Regions from separate parts of the Streptomyces sp. NPDC058198 genome, predicted to be linked through region 2. Evidence: riboswitches for the same ligand, from Rfam matches in the RefSeq annotation. Region 2 holds a riboswitch; the other holds the start of a gene.
The links. A riboswitch is a leader RNA that binds a small molecule or an ion and turns the genes downstream of it on or off. The one in region 2 is predicted to bind glycine.
Positions count from the first base shown of each region.

Region 1: another riboswitch for glycine. It lies ahead of gcvT (glycine cleavage system aminomethyltransferase GcvT); the one in region 2 lies ahead of gcvP (aminomethyl-transferring glycine dehydrogenase).

Region 1 is NZ_JBHVVP010000003.1:630,022-638,463, forward strand. Features, by position in the region: partial or broken gene ACFVWW_RS15155 (M24 family metallopeptidase) at 1-559, opposite strand, end outside; gene ACFVWW_RS15160 (hypothetical protein) at 597-821, opposite strand; gene ACFVWW_RS15165 (L-serine ammonia-lyase) at 868-2,250, opposite strand; gene glyA (serine hydroxymethyltransferase) at 2,387-3,655, opposite strand; gene gcvH (glycine cleavage system protein GcvH) at 3,689-4,066, opposite strand; gene gcvT (glycine cleavage system aminomethyltransferase GcvT) at 4,134-5,297, opposite strand; glycine riboswitch at 5,445-5,542, opposite strand; gene ACFVWW_RS15185 (AAA family ATPase) at 5,714-6,385, shown strand; gene ACFVWW_RS15190 (enhanced serine sensitivity protein SseB) at 6,534-7,280, shown strand; gene ACFVWW_RS15195 (enhanced serine sensitivity protein SseB C-terminal domain-containing protein) at 7,506-8,291, shown strand.
Region 2 is NZ_JBHVVP010000014.1:4,448-12,889, forward strand. Features, by position in the region: gene ACFVWW_RS30090 (DUF881 domain-containing protein) at 1-43, shown strand, start outside; gene ACFVWW_RS30095 (small basic family protein) at 40-372, shown strand; gene ACFVWW_RS30100 (DUF881 domain-containing protein) at 378-1,166, shown strand; gene ACFVWW_RS30105 (FHA domain-containing protein) at 1,237-2,199, shown strand; gene ACFVWW_RS30110 (MerR family transcriptional regulator) at 2,217-2,954, shown strand; gene ACFVWW_RS30115 (bifunctional nuclease family protein) at 3,008-3,481, shown strand; gene ACFVWW_RS30120 (MerR family transcriptional regulator) at 3,662-4,231, shown strand; gene ACFVWW_RS30125 (DNA polymerase IV) at 4,321-5,769, shown strand; gene ACFVWW_RS30130 (PRC-barrel domain-containing protein) at 5,733-6,131, opposite strand; glycine riboswitch at 6,245-6,343, shown strand; gene gcvP (aminomethyl-transferring glycine dehydrogenase) at 6,521-8,442, shown strand, end outside.

The DNA of each region.
Region 1 (8,442 bases), on a different contig from region 2:
CCGCAGCGGCCTGTCGTTGGCGGGCACGATGTGGGAGTCGACGTCCTCCCAGTTGTTGTACTCGGGCGGGAACTCGCCCACCAGGTGGCCGCCGTGCCAGCCGCCGAGCTGCCAGCCCGCTTCGGCCGCCAGCCGCTCGACCTCGGCGTAGAGCTGCTTGCCGGTGATGTCCGAGTCTGCTTCGAAGGCTCGGCGGCCCGCTGCGAAGACGGTTGACAGGTCGTCGCGCAGGCGGTGCTTGACGGGGTCGTCGCCGAGCACGAAGGTCCGCCCGAAGTCGGCCTCGAACTCCTCGAAGATCGGCCCGAAGTCGGCGAAGACGATGTCGTCCGCACCGATGACCCGGTTCGGTGGGTTCTCACGGTACGGCAGGAGGGTGTTCGGCCCGGACCGCACGATCCGCTTGTGCCAGGTCACGGATCCGGTCACTGACCGCGCGTTCGCCCTGGCCCGCTGCGACCAGGTGCCGCGTCTCGATCTCGGCGAACAGCGACGCCGCTTTGGCCTGGGCGTCCAGGAGCCGTGCCGCGCGTGTGGATTCGTCCGTCACATCGCTCACCGTAGGAGTACCGGCTTCGTCTCGGCAACCGTACTGATCACGGGCGGACATGCCCGGCGGCGAGCGTCCTCGCGAGCCGCCGCGCCTCCTGTACCGCGTGCGGGATGTCACCGACGGGGAAGAGCACGTGCCGTACGGTCCGCTGCCGGTCGAGGACCAGGACGCTGCGCTTGAGCCGCACCTGGCCGGCCCCGTGGAAGGTGGGCAGGCGCAGGGCGGCGGCAAGGCGCAGGTGGGTGTCCGACAGAAGGGGGTACGGCACCGACTCGGCTTGGGCGAACGCCGCCGACGACGGTTTGCTGGAGATCTCAGCACTCGATGATGTTCACCGCGAGGCCGCCGCGTGCCGTCTCCTTGTATTTGACGGACATGTCCGCGCCCGTCTCCTTCATGGTCTTGATGACCTTGTCGAGGGAGACCTTGTGGGTGCCGTCGCCGCGCAGGGCCATCTTCGCCGCCGTGACGGCCTTGACCGCCGCCATGCCGTTCCGCTCGATGCACGGGATCTGCACCAGGCCGCCGACCGGGTCGCAGGTGAGGCCGAGGTTGTGTTCCATGCCGATCTCGGCGGCGTTCTCGACCTGTTCCGTGCTGCCGCCCAGGACCTCGGCGAGGGCGCCCGCGGCCATCGAGCAGGCCGAGCCGACCTCGCCCTGGCAGCCGACCTCGGCGCCGGAGATGGAGGCGTTCTCCTTGAAGAGCATGCCGATGGCGCCGGCGGAGAGCAGGAAGCGGACCACGCTCTCGTCCTTCTCCTGCTCGGTGGCGCCGCCGGCCGCGAAGTTCATGTAGTAGTGCAGCACGGCCGGGATGATGCCCGCCGCGCCGTTGGTGGGGGCGGTGACGACGCGGCCGCCCGCGGCGTTCTCCTCGTTCACGGCCATCGCGTAGAGCGTGATCCACTCCATGGCGTGGGCCTGCGGATCGCCCTCGGCACGCAGTTGGCGTGCCGAGTGGGCGGCGCGGCGGCGGACCTTGAGGCCGCCGGGCAGGATGCCCTCGCGGCCCATCCCGCGCGAGACACACGCCTGCATAACCCGCCAGATCTCCAGCAGCCCGGCCCGGATCTCGTCCTCGGTGCGCCAGGCCTTCTCGTTCTCCAGCATCAGCGCGGAGATCGACAGGCCCGTCTCCGCCGACAGCCGGAGCAGTTCGTCGCCGGTGCGGAAGGGGTACGTCAGCACCGTGTCGTCGAGCTTGATCCGGTCCTCGCCGACCGCGTCCTCGTCCACGACGAAGCCGCCGCCCACCGAGTAGTACGTCTTCTCCAGGAGCGGGCCGCCGTCGGCGTCGTACGCGAAGACCGTCATGCCGTTGGCGTGGTACGGCAGGGTCTTGCGGCGGTGCAGCACCAGGTCCGTGTCGGCGTCGAAGGCGATCTCGTGCATCCCCAGCAGATTCAGCCGGCCGCCGGCGCGGATACGTTCCGCCTGGGCGTCGGCGTTCTCCACGTCGACGGTGCGCGGGGAGTTGCCCTCCAGGCCGAGGAGGACGGCCTTCGGGGTGCCGTGGCCGTGGCCGGTCGCGCCGAGCGAGCCGTACAGCTCGGCCCGTACGGAGGCGGTGTGCGCGAGCATGCCCTCGTTCTTGAGGCGGCGGGCGAACATACGGGCCGCGCGCATCGGGCCGACCGTGTGCGAGCTGGACGGGCCGATACCGATCGAGAACAGGTCGAAGACCGAGATGGCCACGGTGGTACTCCTTGCTGGGTTGGTAGACGCCGTTGTCTGCCGGGGTGGTGCGGAGATGACGGTGCGCGTGGAGCGGGGCACCACGCGACACGGTCCAGTGTGCGCGGTGCCCCGGAAATTCAGGCCGTACGGACGGCTACAGGCCCGGGTACAGCGGGTGCTTCGCGGCCAGGGCGGAGACCCGGCCGGCCAGCGCCTCGCGGTCGAACGACGGCTTGAGCGCCGCCGCGATGATGTCCGCGACCTCGCTGAAGTCCTCGGTGGTGAAGCCGCGGGTGGCGAGCGCCGGGGTGCCGATCCGCAGACCCGAGGTGACCATCGGGGGGCGCGGGTCGTTCGGGACGGCGTTCCGGTTGACCGTGATGCCGACCTCGTGGAGCCGGTCCTCGGCCTGCTGGCCGTCCAGCTCGGAGTGGCGCAGGTCGACGAGGACCAGATGGACGTCCGTGCCACCGGAGAGGACGGAGACGCCCACCTCGGTCACATCGGGCTGCACCAGGCGCTCGGCGAGGATACGGGCGCCGTCCAGGGTGCGCTGCTGGCGCTCCTTGAACTCGTCCGTGGCCGCCACCTTGAAGGAGACCGCCTTGGCCGCGATGACATGCTCCAGCGGGCCGCCCTGCTGACCGGGGAAGACCGCGGAGTTGATCTTCTTGGCCAGCTCCTGGGTGGAGAGGATCACACCGCCGCGCGGGCCGCCGAGGGTCTTGTGCGTGGTCGTGGTGACGACGTGCGCGTGCGGCACCGGGTTGGGGTGCAGGCCCGCGGCGACCAGACCGGCGAAGTGCGCCATGTCGACCATCAGGTACGCGCCGACCTCGTCCGCGATCCGGCGGAAGGCCGCGAAGTCCAGCTGGCGGGGGTACGCCGACCAGCCGGCCACGATCAGCTTCGGGCGGGACTCCTTGGCGAGCCGCTCGACCTCGGCCATGTCGACCTGGCCGGTCGTGTCGTCCACGTGGTACGCGACGACGTTGTAGAGCTTGCCGGAGAAGTTGATCTTCATGCCGTGGGTCAGATGCCCGCCGTGGGCGAGGTTCAGACCCATGATCGTGTCGCCGGGGGAGAGCAGCGCGAACATCGCGGCCGCGTTCGCCTGGGCGCCCGAGTGCGGCTGGACATTGGCGTGCTCGGCGCCGAACAGCGCCTTGACGCGGTCGATGGCGATCTGCTCGATCACATCGACATGCTCACAGCCGCCGTAGTAGCGGCGCCCGGGGTAGCCCTCGGCGTACTTGTTGGTCAGGACGGAGCCCTGGGCCTCCATGACCGCGACCGGAGCGAAGTTCTCCGAGGCGATCATTTCGAGGGTGGACTGCTGACGGTCGAGCTCGGCGTCGACGGCGGCGGCGACGTCCGGGTCGAGCTCGTGGAGCGAGGTGTTCAGAAGCGACTTCGAAGACATCACAGTCCCTTGGGTCTCAGGTGCCGAGGTACGTCAGTTGCCGGAAAACTCTGTGTACTCGTCGGCGGAGAGCAGGTCCTTCGGCTCCTCCGTGACGCGTACCTTGAACAGCCAGCCGCCCTCATAGGGAGCGGAGTTCACCAGCGAGGGGTCGTCCACGACGTCCTGGTTCGCTTCGACGACCTCGCCGGTCACCGGGGCGTACAGATCGCTGACCGACTTGGTCGACTCCAGCTCACCGCAGGTCTCGCCCGCGGTGACCGTGTCACCGACCTCCGGGAGCTGGACGTACACGACATCGCCGAGGGCGTTCGCCGCGTGCTCCGTGATACCGACTGTCGACACGCCCTCCTCGGCGGCCGTCAGCCACTCGTGCTCCTTGCTGTAGCGCAGCTGCTGGGGGTTGCTCATGACCTGAATTCTCCTGTACGCGGGGGAGTGCTGAGGAACAGATGTCTTACGGACCGAGACGTCCGTATCACTTCTGGCGCTTGTAGAAGGGCAGCGCCACGACCTCGTACGGCTCGTGCGAACCGCGGATGTCGACCCCGACACCGGCCGTGCCGGGCTCGGCGTGCGAGGCGTCGACATACGCCATGGCGATCGGCTTGCCCAGGGTCGGGGAAGGAGCGCCCGAGGTGACCTCGCCGACGACCGCGCCGCCGGCGACGACCTGGTAGCCGGCGCGCGGGACGCGGCGGCCCTCGGCGACCAGGCCGACCAGCTTGCGCGGCGGGGCGCTCGCGGCGCGCTCGGCGGCGGCCGTCAGGGCCGTACGCCCGACGAAGTCGCCGTCGTTCGAGGTCTTCTCGAACTTGACGACCCGGCCGAGGCCCGCGTCGAACGGGGTCAGTCCGGTGGTCAGCTCGTTCCCGTACAGCGGCATGCCCGCTTCGAGGCGGAGGGTGTCACGGCAGGACAGCCCGCAGGGCACCAGGCCGACGCCCTCGCCGGCCTCGGTCAGCGCCTGCCAGAGCCGCTCGGCGTACCGGGGCTCGACGAACAGCTCGAAGCCGTCCTCGCCGGTGTAGCCGGTCCGCGCGATCAGCGCCGGGACAGCGGCGACGGTGCCGGGCAGGCCCGCGTAGTACTTGAGCCCGTCCAGGTCGGCGTCGGTCAGCGACTTCAGGATGCCCGGGGACTCGGGGCCCTGGACGGCGAGCAGGGCGTACGCGTCGCGGTCGTCGCGCACCTCGGCGTCGAAGCCAGCCGCGCGGGCGGTCAGCGCGTCCAGCACGGTCTGCGCGTTGGAGGCGTTGGCGACGACCATGAAGGTGTCCGCACCGGGAGTGTCCTCGGCGAGGCGGTAGACGATCAGGTCGTCGAGGATCCCGCCGTCCTCCTGGCAGATCATCGTGTAGCGGGCGCGGCCGACGGCGACGGAGCCGATGTTGCCGACGAGCGCGTAGTCGAGGAGCTGTGCGGCCGCCGGTCCCGAGACGGTGATCTCGCCCATGTGGGAGAGGTCGAAGAGACCGGCCCTCGTGCGGACGGCGTTGTGCTCGTCGCGCTCACTGCCGTACCGCAGCGGCATGTCCCAGCCCGCGAAGTCGGTCATGGTCGCGCCCAGCGCACGGTGCACCGCGTCGAGCGCGGTGAGACGGGGGCTGCTGGGGGTGCTGCTCGGGGGGACGTGGCTCATCGGTGTGGCTCCCAGGGCATGACGGCGAGGACGGTCCTCCCCATCTGTCATCGGAACCTGAGAGGTTCATCACGACCACACGTAAAGACGGTCATGACTTGCACCTTGGGTGGAGCCGCACAGCTGCGGCCCGCTTTTCAGATCTGCCTCATCCACGCGGTACGGGGCCTGAGAGATTCAAGGGAGGAACTTGCTCCTTCGGCGCCCGGCGCACACGGTGACCGGGACTCTCCCGCGCGGATTCAAACGGCCGGTATGCAGTTGGCGGGCACATCATCGCACGCGTCGCGGCCGAACGGGACGGCCGGTCCACAACTCGCCGTACACCGTGAAAAGCTTGTGCCGCATTACCATTTCTTTACACTTTATGGGCAAGGGTCTTGGGCCAGGGTGACTGAGCTGACAGGGGGACGGCGATGATGTCGCAGGGGTCCGGCGCGTATGCCACGACGGCGGGGGTGCCCGCCCAGCAGGGCGCCAGGGAGGTAGTGACCGGACCGGTGCCGGTCGTCCGGGATCTGCGGGGGAGGAGCGGCCGGGTGCCGGCGGCCCTGGTCTTCGCGGCGGGAGACGTGGTGGTCGTCTCCGGGCTGCCCGGCAGCGGCAAGTCCACCCTGATCCGGCGGGCCGCCGAGGGCGGCGGGATCGACTCCCAGGACGCCAGGGACCGCTGGCGGCGCCGGCTGCCCGGCTCGCTGCCGTACGCGGTCTACCGCCCGTTCGTCCGGATCGCCCACTACCGGGGGCTGTGGCGCGCGCTGCGCTCCGGCGTGAGCGTTGTCGTCCACGACTGCGGTACGCAGACCTGGGTGCGGCGCTGGCTGGCCCGCGAGGCCCGCAGGCGCGGCCGCGGGCTCCATCTCGTCCTGCTGGACGTCACCCCCGAGGTGGCCCGCGCGGGCCAGCTCGAGCGCGGCCGCGGAGTCTCCGGCTACGCCTTCGCCCGCCACCGCCGCGCCGTCGGCCGGCTGCTCGGCGGCGCGGAGACCGGCCGCCTTCCCCGTGGCTGCGCCACAGCGGTCATCCTGGACCGGGACGCGGCGGCAGCGCTGGGCAGGATCGCCTTCCCGGCGTTGCGGGGGGAGTGAGCGCCTGTCGCTCCGGGGCCGGGCCCGCACCTTTCACCGCCCGGCCCCGCACCTCCCACCGCCCGGCCCGCGTATCGCCCATCGCGCACTGGCGCACGTTCCGGCCTGCGGCGTTAGGGTGCTGCGGCAAGGTCGAGGGTGGAGGGGAATGACTGTGAACGCAGCATGGCCGGGCAACGAGCTCGAAGAGGTGCTCGCCGCCTCGCTCGGGAGCGACACGGCGGGCGGGCGGCTGATCGAGGTGCTGGGGCGGAGCCAGGTCTGGGTGCCGCTCCCCAACGGCGGGGGCCCCGAGAGCCGCGACCTCGATCTGCCGACGATGGAGATCGAGGGCGCCCCGTACGTCCCGGTGTTCAGCTCCGAGCAGCAGTTCCTGCAGAGCGCCGGCGCCCATATGTCCTTCGCCGTCGCACCGGCCCGCGATTTCGCCCGGGGCCTGCCCCCGCAGCTCGGGATCGCGGTCAACCCGGGCGGCGCGGTCGGACTGCCGCTGCCGCCGCCCGCCGTCGCCGAGCTGTGCCGGGCGGGCCGCACCCCGCTCGACGGCCCGGCGAGCGGCGGCCGGGTCCGGCTCTTCGAGCCGGACTGGCAGGAGGACCCGGTCGACTTCCTCACCGCCGCCGCGAGCGAGTTCGAGTCCTCCGGTGTCGTGCTCTCCGCCCGCCGCGCGCTCGCCAGCGTCGAGGGTGAGGCGCCGGTGCTCTTCATAGGTGTCCAGCTCTCCTCCTGGGAGGCGGCCGACCGCAACGCCCCGATGGACGCGCTCGGCCGCGCGCTGGGCCGGGTGGGGGTGAGCTGGCCCGTCAATCTCGTGCTGCTGGACGTCGCCCAGGACCCGGTGGGCGACTGGCTGCTGGCGAAAGTGCGTCCGTTCTTCGAGCGTGGGTACGCCTGACCTGGAGCGCGGGTCCGCCCAAAAGGGACAGGCACCGGCCCGGAAGGGCCGGCCGCCTGTCCGGTGGGCACGCCCGATGTCAAGTCAGTGTCAGGACCGCCGCCTAAGCTGGTTTGATGGGTGGGGCCGGCACCGGTCGCCCGGAGGGGCCCGCCCACGACTCACACCGCGGGGGACTCCGGGGGAGCCGGCCGAATGGTGGATCGAAGAGGGGCGGAACCCAGAGTGAGCGCGTCAGGCACCGCGGCGGCCGGGCAGGTCGAGCACATGCTGCGCCAGGTGACGCCCGGGCGCCACGACGCGTACGAGGCGCTCCTCCAGGCCCTCGCCGACGACAGCGTCTGGATGCTGCTCTGGCACGGCCGGGCCGGTGCGCCCGACGCCCAGTACGGCAACATGGAGATCGACGGCCTGGGATACGCCCCGTGTGTCACCTCCGCCCAGGAGCTCTCCCTCAGCGGCTGGACCCGCGCGCACGAAGTGGTCACCGGCCAGGAGATCGCCCGCGCGCTCTACCCCGACCGCTGGGGAATCTGGCTCAACCCGCACGCACCCGGCGGCGGTGTCGGCATCCCCTGGCTCGATCTGCGGCGCATCGCCACCGGCCTCGACCGGATGCCCGCGGGACCGCTGCGGCTCTCCGAACCGGCCATCGAGCTTCCGCAGTTCTACGCCCTGCTCACGCAGAACGCGCATCGCACCCCGGCGGTCCGCTCCCTGCGCCGCGCCTGGGTGCAGCCGGCGCTCGGCGCCCCGTATCTGGCGATCGGCCTCGATCTGTACGACACGAGCCCGGCGTCCGTCGAGTCCGTACGCGCGATGATGCGGCAGTCGATCGCCGCCGTCCCGGACGGACTGCCGGTCTCCACCGTCGCGATGTCCGACGAGTACGACCCGGTGACGATGTGGCTGGGTGCCAACTCCCGCCCGTTCTACGACCGTGAGGCGCATGTGTCGCCGGCGCCGCCGTCCGGTTACGGCTACCCCCCGCCCGCCTCACGCGCCTACTGAACACCCGGCGTGCGCCCGGGACGCGGTCGGCGGATGCCCCCGTTCCGCGCTGCATAGCGGCAGTAGGGCGACATGTCCGATCTGGGGGAATAGCGACCGAGATGGTCCGCTGAGAGCCGCGCGGCGTCCGGATAACGGAAACCCTCTGAGC
Region 2 (8,442 bases):
CAACGGGCAGGGCACGGCCGACACCGGGAAGGGCACATCGTGATCGCCGTACTGGGCCTCGTCGTGGGAGTCGTGGTCGGGCTATTGGTCCGGCCCGAGGTGCCGGCGGTGGTCGAGCCCTATCTCCCGATCGCCGTCGTCGCCGCTCTGGACGCGGTCTTCGGTGGCCTGCGGGCCATGCTCGACGGGATCTTCGTCGACAAGGTGTTCGTCGTCTCCTTCCTGTCGAACGTCGTCGTGGCCGCACTCATCGTCTTCCTGGGCGACAAGCTGGGCGTGGGCGCCCAGCTGTCCACCGGCGTGGTCGTCGTGCTGGGTATCCGGATCTTCTCCAACGCTGCCGCGATCCGGCGGCACGTGTTCCGGGCGTGAGGCCGATGAGCAGCGAAGAGACCCCCAGGAACGAGGGATCCGCGGACACTGCGCCGGCCGCCGAGCCGCAACAGCTGACCGGTCGTCAGCGGTTGGCGGCGGGGCTGTGGCCGCCGCGTGTCACGCGGGCTCAACTCATCGTCGCCGTCCTGCTGTTCGTGCTCGGGCTCGGGCTCGCCATCCAGGTCAGGTCGAACAATGACGACAGCGCGCTGCGGGGCGCCCGTCAGGAGGACCTGGTGCGCATCCTCGACGAGCTCGACGACCGCACCCAGCGGCTGGAGGACGAGAAGCAGCGTCTCGTGAACCAGCGCACCGAGCTGGAGACCAGCTCGGACCAGGCCGAGGAGGCCCGTAAGCAGACGATGGAGAAGGAACAGCAGCTGGGCATCCTGGCCGGCACGGTCGCCGCTCAGGGGCCCGGTATCACCCTCACCATCAACGACCCGAGCGGCACGGTCGAGCCGGACATGCTGCTCGACGCGCTCCAGGAGCTGCGGGCTGCGGGCGCCGAGGCGATTCAGGTCAATGACATGCGGGTGATCGCGGATACTTACTTCTCGGGTACGGGAGGTGACGTACAGGTGGACGGCAAGGCGGTGACGGCGCCGTACCGCTTCAAGGTCATCGGCAAGCCGCAGGATCTCGAGCCCGCTCTCAACATTCCGGGCGGGGTGGTGCAGACGCTGGAGAAGGAGCAGGCCACAGCCACGGTGACCCGGGCTGAGAAGATCACCGTGGACGCCTTGCGACCGGCGCAGCGGCCTGACTACGCTCGGTCGTCATCGCCGTGAGCCGGCGGTGCATGGCAGCTGCCGGACGCGGGCATGAGGTTGCGGGGGGTCGGCGCACGAACAGCGTGGTGTGTGGTGGAAACTGTCCGGTGGATACGGACGTTGTCAAGATGTCCGGGTCGGCAGGTGTGTTCATTCAGGGTTCGTCCTGCCCCACGGGCGGGTCTGTATCGGTCAAGGGGAATCGCCCGTGAAGTTGTTTGCGAAGTTGTTCGGCAAGAGCGCACGCGAGGACGGCGGCTCCGCTCGCCATCGCGCGGCGCGCCAGGGCCAGAGCGAGGAGCCGGGCGGCGAGCGCCCGCTCTTCCGTGACGAGGTGGGTGGTCAGGGTGGCGCCGCGCCCGAGGGGCGGGGCGCGTCGTCTGTTGACCCTGCCGGTCCCGGCCGCATAGGTTTCGGGGAGTCATCAGCCTCACGTACGGGTGGAGGGTTTTCCTCGGACCCGCACGCATCCGATGCCCCCACGGGGCAGTCGCGGCAGGAGGACCCCGCCATGTCGGCCTTGCCGGTTTGTACGAGGTGCGGACACCGAAACGCCGAGGCCAGTCGGTTCTGCTCCAACTGTGGTGCGCCGCTGCGGCCCGGGGTGCCCGCGGAGCGCGCTTCGGAGACGACCTCGACGATCTCCATCTCCGGCCTCGAAGCGTACGACTCCGAAGTGACCGGTCAGACGGCGCTTCCGTCGCTCTCTCCGGAGGCGCAGGCCGCCGTCGACGCCCTGCCGCTGGGCTCGGCGCTCCTGGTGGTGCGCCGCGGTCCGAATTCGGGCAGCCGTTTCCTGCTGGACAGCGAGCTGACCACGGCCGGCCGTCACCCCCAGAGCGACATCTTCCTCGACGACGTGACCGTGTCGCGCCGCCATGTGGAGTTCCGCAGGGGCGCCGACGGTCACTTCACCGTCTCGGACGTGGGCAGCCTCAACGGCACGTACGTCAACCGTGAGCGGATCGATTCGGTCCTGCTGGCGAACGGCGACGAGGTCCAGATCGGCAAGTACCGGCTGGTCTTCTACGGGAGCCAGCGGGGCGTGTGACCCCTCAGGGAAGGTCCATGCTGCGAACACCGTCGGGCGGTGCCGGTCACGGCACCGCCCCCACGGGCGACCCACTGGTCAGCATCGGCGCGGTGCTGAGCCGGCTGCGGGACGAGTTTCCCGAGGTCACCATCTCCAAGATCCGTTTTCTGGAGGCGGAGGGGCTGGTCGAGCCGCGCAGAACCGCCTCCGGCTACCGCAAGTTCAGCTCCGAGGACGTCGAGCGGCTGGCCCGCGTGCTGCGGATGCAGCGCGATCACTATCTTCCGCTGAAGGTCATCAGAGAGCATCTGGACGCCCAGGGACGCGGCGAGCGCGTTCAGCTGCCCGGCCCGCAGCGGGAGCCGCTGGGCGGCGCCTGGGAGGCCGGGAGCGAGGTTCCGACCGCGGCGAGGATCGGCCGCGAGGAGCTGCTCGCCGCCGCCGAGGCCACCGAGAGCCGGCTCGACGAGTGGGAGTCGTACGGCCTCATCGGTCCGCTGCCGGACGGTGGATACGACCCGGAGTCGGTCACTGTGGCGAAACTCATCGCGGATCTGGGGAGATTCGGCCTGGAGCCCCGGCATCTGCGAGCCATGAAGGCGGCCGCCGAGCGTGAGGCGGGGCTGGTCGAGCAGGTGGTGGCGCCGCTGCGGCGGCACCGTAATCCGCAGACCAGGGCCCATGCCGAGGCGACCACGAATGAACTCGCCGCGCTCTCCGTACGGCTGCACGCGGCGCTGGTACGGACGGCTCTCGGGGTCCGGCAGCACTGATCATGGGGATGTCCGACTACCCAAACCGGCCGGGCACGTCCTAGGGTTGCTGTGTGAACGAGCTCGACGTTGTGGGTGTCCGGGTGGAAATGCCCTCCAACCAACCGATCGTGCTCCTGCGTGAAGTGGGAGGCGACCGGTACCTCCCCATCTGGATCGGACCGGGGGAGGCTACCGCTATTGCCTTCGCCCAGCAGGGCATGGCCCCGGCCCGGCCGCTGACGCACGACCTCTTCAAGGACGTCCTTGAGGCGGTGGGCCAGGAGCTCACCGAGGTCCGCATCACGGATCTGCGTGAAGGGGTCTTCTATGCGGAGCTGGTCTTCGCCAGCGGGGTCGAGGTGAGCGCCAGGCCGTCCGACGCCATAGCGCTGGCGCTGCGCACGGGTACGCCGATCTACGGCAGTGACGGGGTTCTGGACGATGCCGGCATCGCCATCCCGGACGAGCAGGAGGACGAGGTGGAGAAGTTCCGCGAGTTCCTCGACCAGATCTCTCCGGAGGACTTCGGAACCAACAGCCAGTGAGCGGCCGGTGAGCGCTGCACCGGGCTTTTGTCAGCGCATTCGAGCAGCCCTTCCCCGAAAGCGGGCACGGGAAACCACACTCAGGGTGATTATCACTCGGCGTGGCGAGTGTGGCGATCGTTGACGCACCCCGGGTGACTGCCTACCTTCGACAGGGCAGGTCAAGGACGGAGGGTCGGCGTGAGAAGCAGCGGCGACGGTACGGCGGCGGGCGGGCCGTATCCGCTTCACGGCAGTGCGGCCGACCCCGGTGTCGAGACCGTCGGATACCGGGGCCCGACCGCGTGCGCGGCGGCGGGCATCACCTACCGCCAGTTGGACTACTGGGCGCGTACGGGGCTGGTCGAGCCGAGCGTGCGCTCGGCGTACGGCTCCGGCACCCAGCGGCTCTACAGCTTCCGGGATGTCGTCGTCCTGAAGATCGTGAAGCGGTTCCTGGACACCGGGGTCGCTCTGCAGAACATCAGGGCGGCGGTCCAGCATCTGCGGGCCCGGGGTTTCCAGGATCTTGAGCGGATGACGCTCATGAGCGACGGCGCGACGGTCTACGAATGCTCCTCGCCCGACGAGGTCGTGGACCTCCTCCAGGGCGGCCAGGGCATCTTCGGGATCGCGGTCGGCGTGGTGTGGCGCGATGTCGAGGCCGCGCTGTCGCAGCTCCACGGGGAGCGGATCGACACCGGTGAGACGCTGATCGGCAACAATCCCGCCGACGAACTGGCCCGGCGGCGCCGGGACCGCGCCGTCTGACCCCTCCGCCGGTCCTTCCGGCCCCTCCGGGCGCTGTCCCGCGCCGCTCCTGCGGCCGATTGTCAGTGGTGTGAGGGAGCATCGGTGGGGTGAGATCCGCGCCGACGATCCTGCATCTGGACATGGATGCCTTCTTCGCCGCCGCCGAGCAGGCGGCGAAGCCGAGTCTGCGCGGAAAGCCCGTGGTGGTCGGCGGTCTGGGTCCGCGCGGGGTGGTCTCGACGGCCTCGTACGAGGCGAGACGGTTCGGGGTGCACTCGGCGATGCCGATGGGCCAGGCGAGACGGCTCGCTCCGAACGCCGCCTATCTCGTACCGCGCTTCTCCGTCTACCGCGCGATCAGCGAGCAGGTGATGGAGCTGCTGGGGCGGCTCTCCCCGCTGGTGGAGCCGCTCAGCCTGGACGAGGCCTTCGTGGACCTGGAGGCGGGCGGCTCCGCGCATGACTCGGCTTCCGCGCGGGCGGCGGGCGAGCGGCTGCGCCGGGACATCAGGGCGGTCACCGGCCTCACCGGTTCCGTCGGGCTCGCGGGGTCCAAGATGCTGGCGAAGATCGGCTCGGAGCAGGCCAAGCCGGACGGTCTGGTGCTCATCGAGCCCGGCACGGAGCGCGAGCTGCTGGGGCCGATGTCCGCGAGGATCCTGCCCGGGGTGGGGCCGGCGACCGGAGAGCATCTGAGACGGGCCGGGATGACCACCGTCGCCGAACTGGCCGGGGCGGGTGAGGACGAGCTCGTACGGCTGCTGGGGAAGGCGCACGGCGCCTCGCTGTACCGGATGGCGCGGGGGCACGACGACCGGCCCGTGGTGTCGGACCGCGATGCCAAGTCCGTGTCGGTCGAGGACACCTTCGATGTCGATCTGCACGACCGGGTCCGGGTGAGGACGGAGGTGGACCGGCTCGCCGACCGGTGCGTCGAGCGGCTGCGGGCGGCGGGGCGCTCGGGGCGGACGGTCGTGCTCAAGGTCCGGCGGTACGACTTCTCCACGCTGACCCGTTCGGAGACGCTCCGCGGTCCCACGGACGACCCGGGAGTGGTGCGGGAGGCGGCGGGCCGGCTGCTGGAGTCGGTGGACACCATGGGCGGGGTGCGGCTGCTGGGGGTGGGGGTGACGGGGCTCGCGGACTTCACCCAGGAGGATCTCTTCGCCCAGGCCGCGGCCGACGAGTCCGCCCGTCACGGGCCCGTCGCGGCGCCCGAGCCGGCCGACGACCGGGCCGCCGAGGGCGGCCCGGAGCGGGAGGCCGAACGGGCGGCCGAGCAGGAGCCCGGGAGCGCGCCGGCGGTGGTGGCGCCGGCGCCCGCCGAGCGGCGCTTCCCGGCCGGACATGATGTGCGCCACGCCGAGTTCGGAGCGGGCTGGGTACAGGGCAGCGGGCTGCGGAGGGTCACCGTACGGTTCGAGGAGCCGGGGTCCGCGCCGGGGCGGGTGCGGACGTTCTGGGTCGACGATCCGGATCTGGAGCTGTCCGACCCGCTGCCTCTGGTACCGGCGGCGGATCAGTCGTCCTGGCCGGCCAGCCGCCCGAAGTTGTGATCGGAGTCACGCTCGGAGAGGGACGCGGCCCCCTCCGGCGGCTCGGGCTCGGGAAGGGTGAGTCCGTAGTGGTGGTAGAGCTGGAGCTCCTGCTCGGGGGAGAGATGGCGGCCCACGCCGAAGTCGGGGGCATCCCTGATGAGGGCGCGCTCGAACGGGACCTGCAGTGCGTTGTTCGTCAGTGTGCTGGGTGCGAGAGGGACGAAGGCATCGCGGCTGAAGATCCCGGTGCGGACGGCCGCCCACTCAGGGATCCCGGTGGCGTCGTCGAGATACACCTCGTCCACCGTGCCGAGCTTGTGGCCATGTCGGTCGAATGCCTTGCGGCCGATCAGGCTGCGCGGATCGATATCGGTCTCCACGGTCCCTCCAACTGGTCGCAACTGCTGGTAAATACTACAAAAGTGCAGATATGAGACGTCGGCCACTCGAAAGTTGTCCGCAAGACCTCGCTGGTAGGCTGGCGAACGGCTGCTGACCCCGTGCGGGAGAGTCCTCCGGTGAGAACAACCGGAGGCGCCGAAGGAGCAAATCCTCCCCGGAATCTCTCAGGCCCCCGTACCGCACGGACGAGGTCACTCTGGAAAGCAGGGCGGGCGTCGGACGGCATCCGCTCTCACCGACGGTGAAAGCCGGGCCGCCTCGTGGCGGGCCGGTGAAGCTCTCAGGTCGAGATGACAGAGGGGGAGGCCGTCCGGGCACCCGCGTCTTGGTGCCCCTCGCAGGTCGTGTCAGACCAGGAGGCCTCCGCATGACCCCCAACCGCATTCCGCTCGCACAGCTGGAGCGAGGGATCCCCTTCGAGCAGCGCCACATCGGGCCCGACGCGGCGGCGCAGGCGAAGATGCTCGCGCAGGTCGGATACGGCTCGCTCGACGAGCTGACCGCCGCCGCGGTGCCGGACGTGATCAAGAGCGCCGAGGCGCTGCGGCTTCCCGGCGCCCGCACCGAAGCCGAGGTCCTGGCCGAGCTGCGGTCCCTCGCGGACCGCAACCAGGTGCTCGCGCCGATGATCGGTCTCGGGTACTACGGCACGTTCACCCCTCCGGTGATCCTGCGCAACGTCATGGAGAACCCGGCGTGGTACACCGCGTACACGCCGTACCAGCCGGAGATCTCCCAGGGCCGCCTCGAGGCACTGCTCAACTTCCAGACCGTCGTGGCCGAGCTGACCGGCCTGCCGACCTCGGGCGCCTCCCTGCTGGACGAGAGCACGGCGGCGGCGGAGGCGATGGCGCTGTCGCGCCGCGTCGGCAAGGTCAAGGACGGTGTCTTCCTGATCGACTCCGACGCCCTGCCGCAGACCGTCGCCGTGATCAGGACCCGCGCCGAGCCGACCGGCGTCGAGGTAGTCGTCGCGGACCTGAGCGAGGGCATCCCGGCCGAGGTGGCCGAGCGCGGTGTCTTCGGTGTGCTGATCCAGTACCCGGGCGCCTCCGGGGCCGTCCGGGACATCAGGCCCGTCGTCGAGCGGGCGCACCAGCTGGGCGCGATCGTCACGGTCGCCGCCGACCTGCTCGCGCTGACGCTCCTCACCTCGCCCGGTGAGCTGGGCGCGGACATCGCGGTCGGCACCACGCAGCGCTTCGGGGTGCCGATGGGCTTCGGCGGACCGCACGCCGGCTTCATGGCCGTACGCGACAGGTTCGCGCGCAGCCTGCCCGGCCGGCTCGTCGGGGTCTCCGTGGACGCCGACGGCAACAAGGCGTACCGGCTGGCGCTCCAGACCCGTGAGCAGCACATCCGCCGCGAGAAGGCCACCAGCAACATCTGTACCGCGCAGGTGCTGTTGGCCGTCATGGCCGGGATGTACGCCGTCTACCACGGCCCCGAGGGGCTGCGCGGCATCGCGCGGCGCACCCACCGGTACGCGACGCTGCTCGCCGAGGGCCTGCGCGCGGGCGGTGTCGAGGTCGTCCACGGCGCGTACTTCGACACGCTGACCGTGCGGGTTCCCGGCAGGGCCGCCGGGGTGGTCGCGGCCGCCCGCGAGGGCGGGGTCAACCTCCATCTCGTGGACGGCGACCATGTCTCCCTCGCCTGTGACGAGACCACCGGACGCGCCCAGCTGGCCGCCGTGTGGACCGCCTTCGACGTCGAGGGCGACATCGAGGCGCTGGACGCGGTGGTGGCCGAGGCGCTGCCCGAGGCCCTGCTGCGGACCGGCGAGTACCTGACGCATCCCGTCTTCCACCAGTACCGCTCCGAGACCGCGATGCTGCGTTATCTGCGCAAGCTCGCCGACCGCGACTACGCGCTGGACCGCGGCATGATCCCGCTCGGCTCGTGCACCATGAAGCTGAACGCGACCACCGAGATGGAGCCGGTCACCTGGCCCGAGTTCGGCGCGCTGCACCCCTTCGCCCCGGCCGACCAGGCGCAGGGCTATCTGACGCTGATCAGGGAGCTGGAGGAGCGGCTCGCCGAGGTCACCGGCTACGACGCGGTGTCCCTCCAGCCGAACGCCGGTTCGCAGGGCGAGCTGGCCGGTCTGCTGGCGGTGCGCGCGTACCACCGGGCCAACGGCGACACGCGGCGCACCGTCTGCCTCATCCCGTCCTCCGCGCACGGCACGAACGCCGCGAGCGCGGTGATGGCCGGGATGAAGGTCGTCGTCGTCAAGACCCGCGAGGACGGCGACGTCGACGTCGAGGACCTGCACGCCAAGATCGA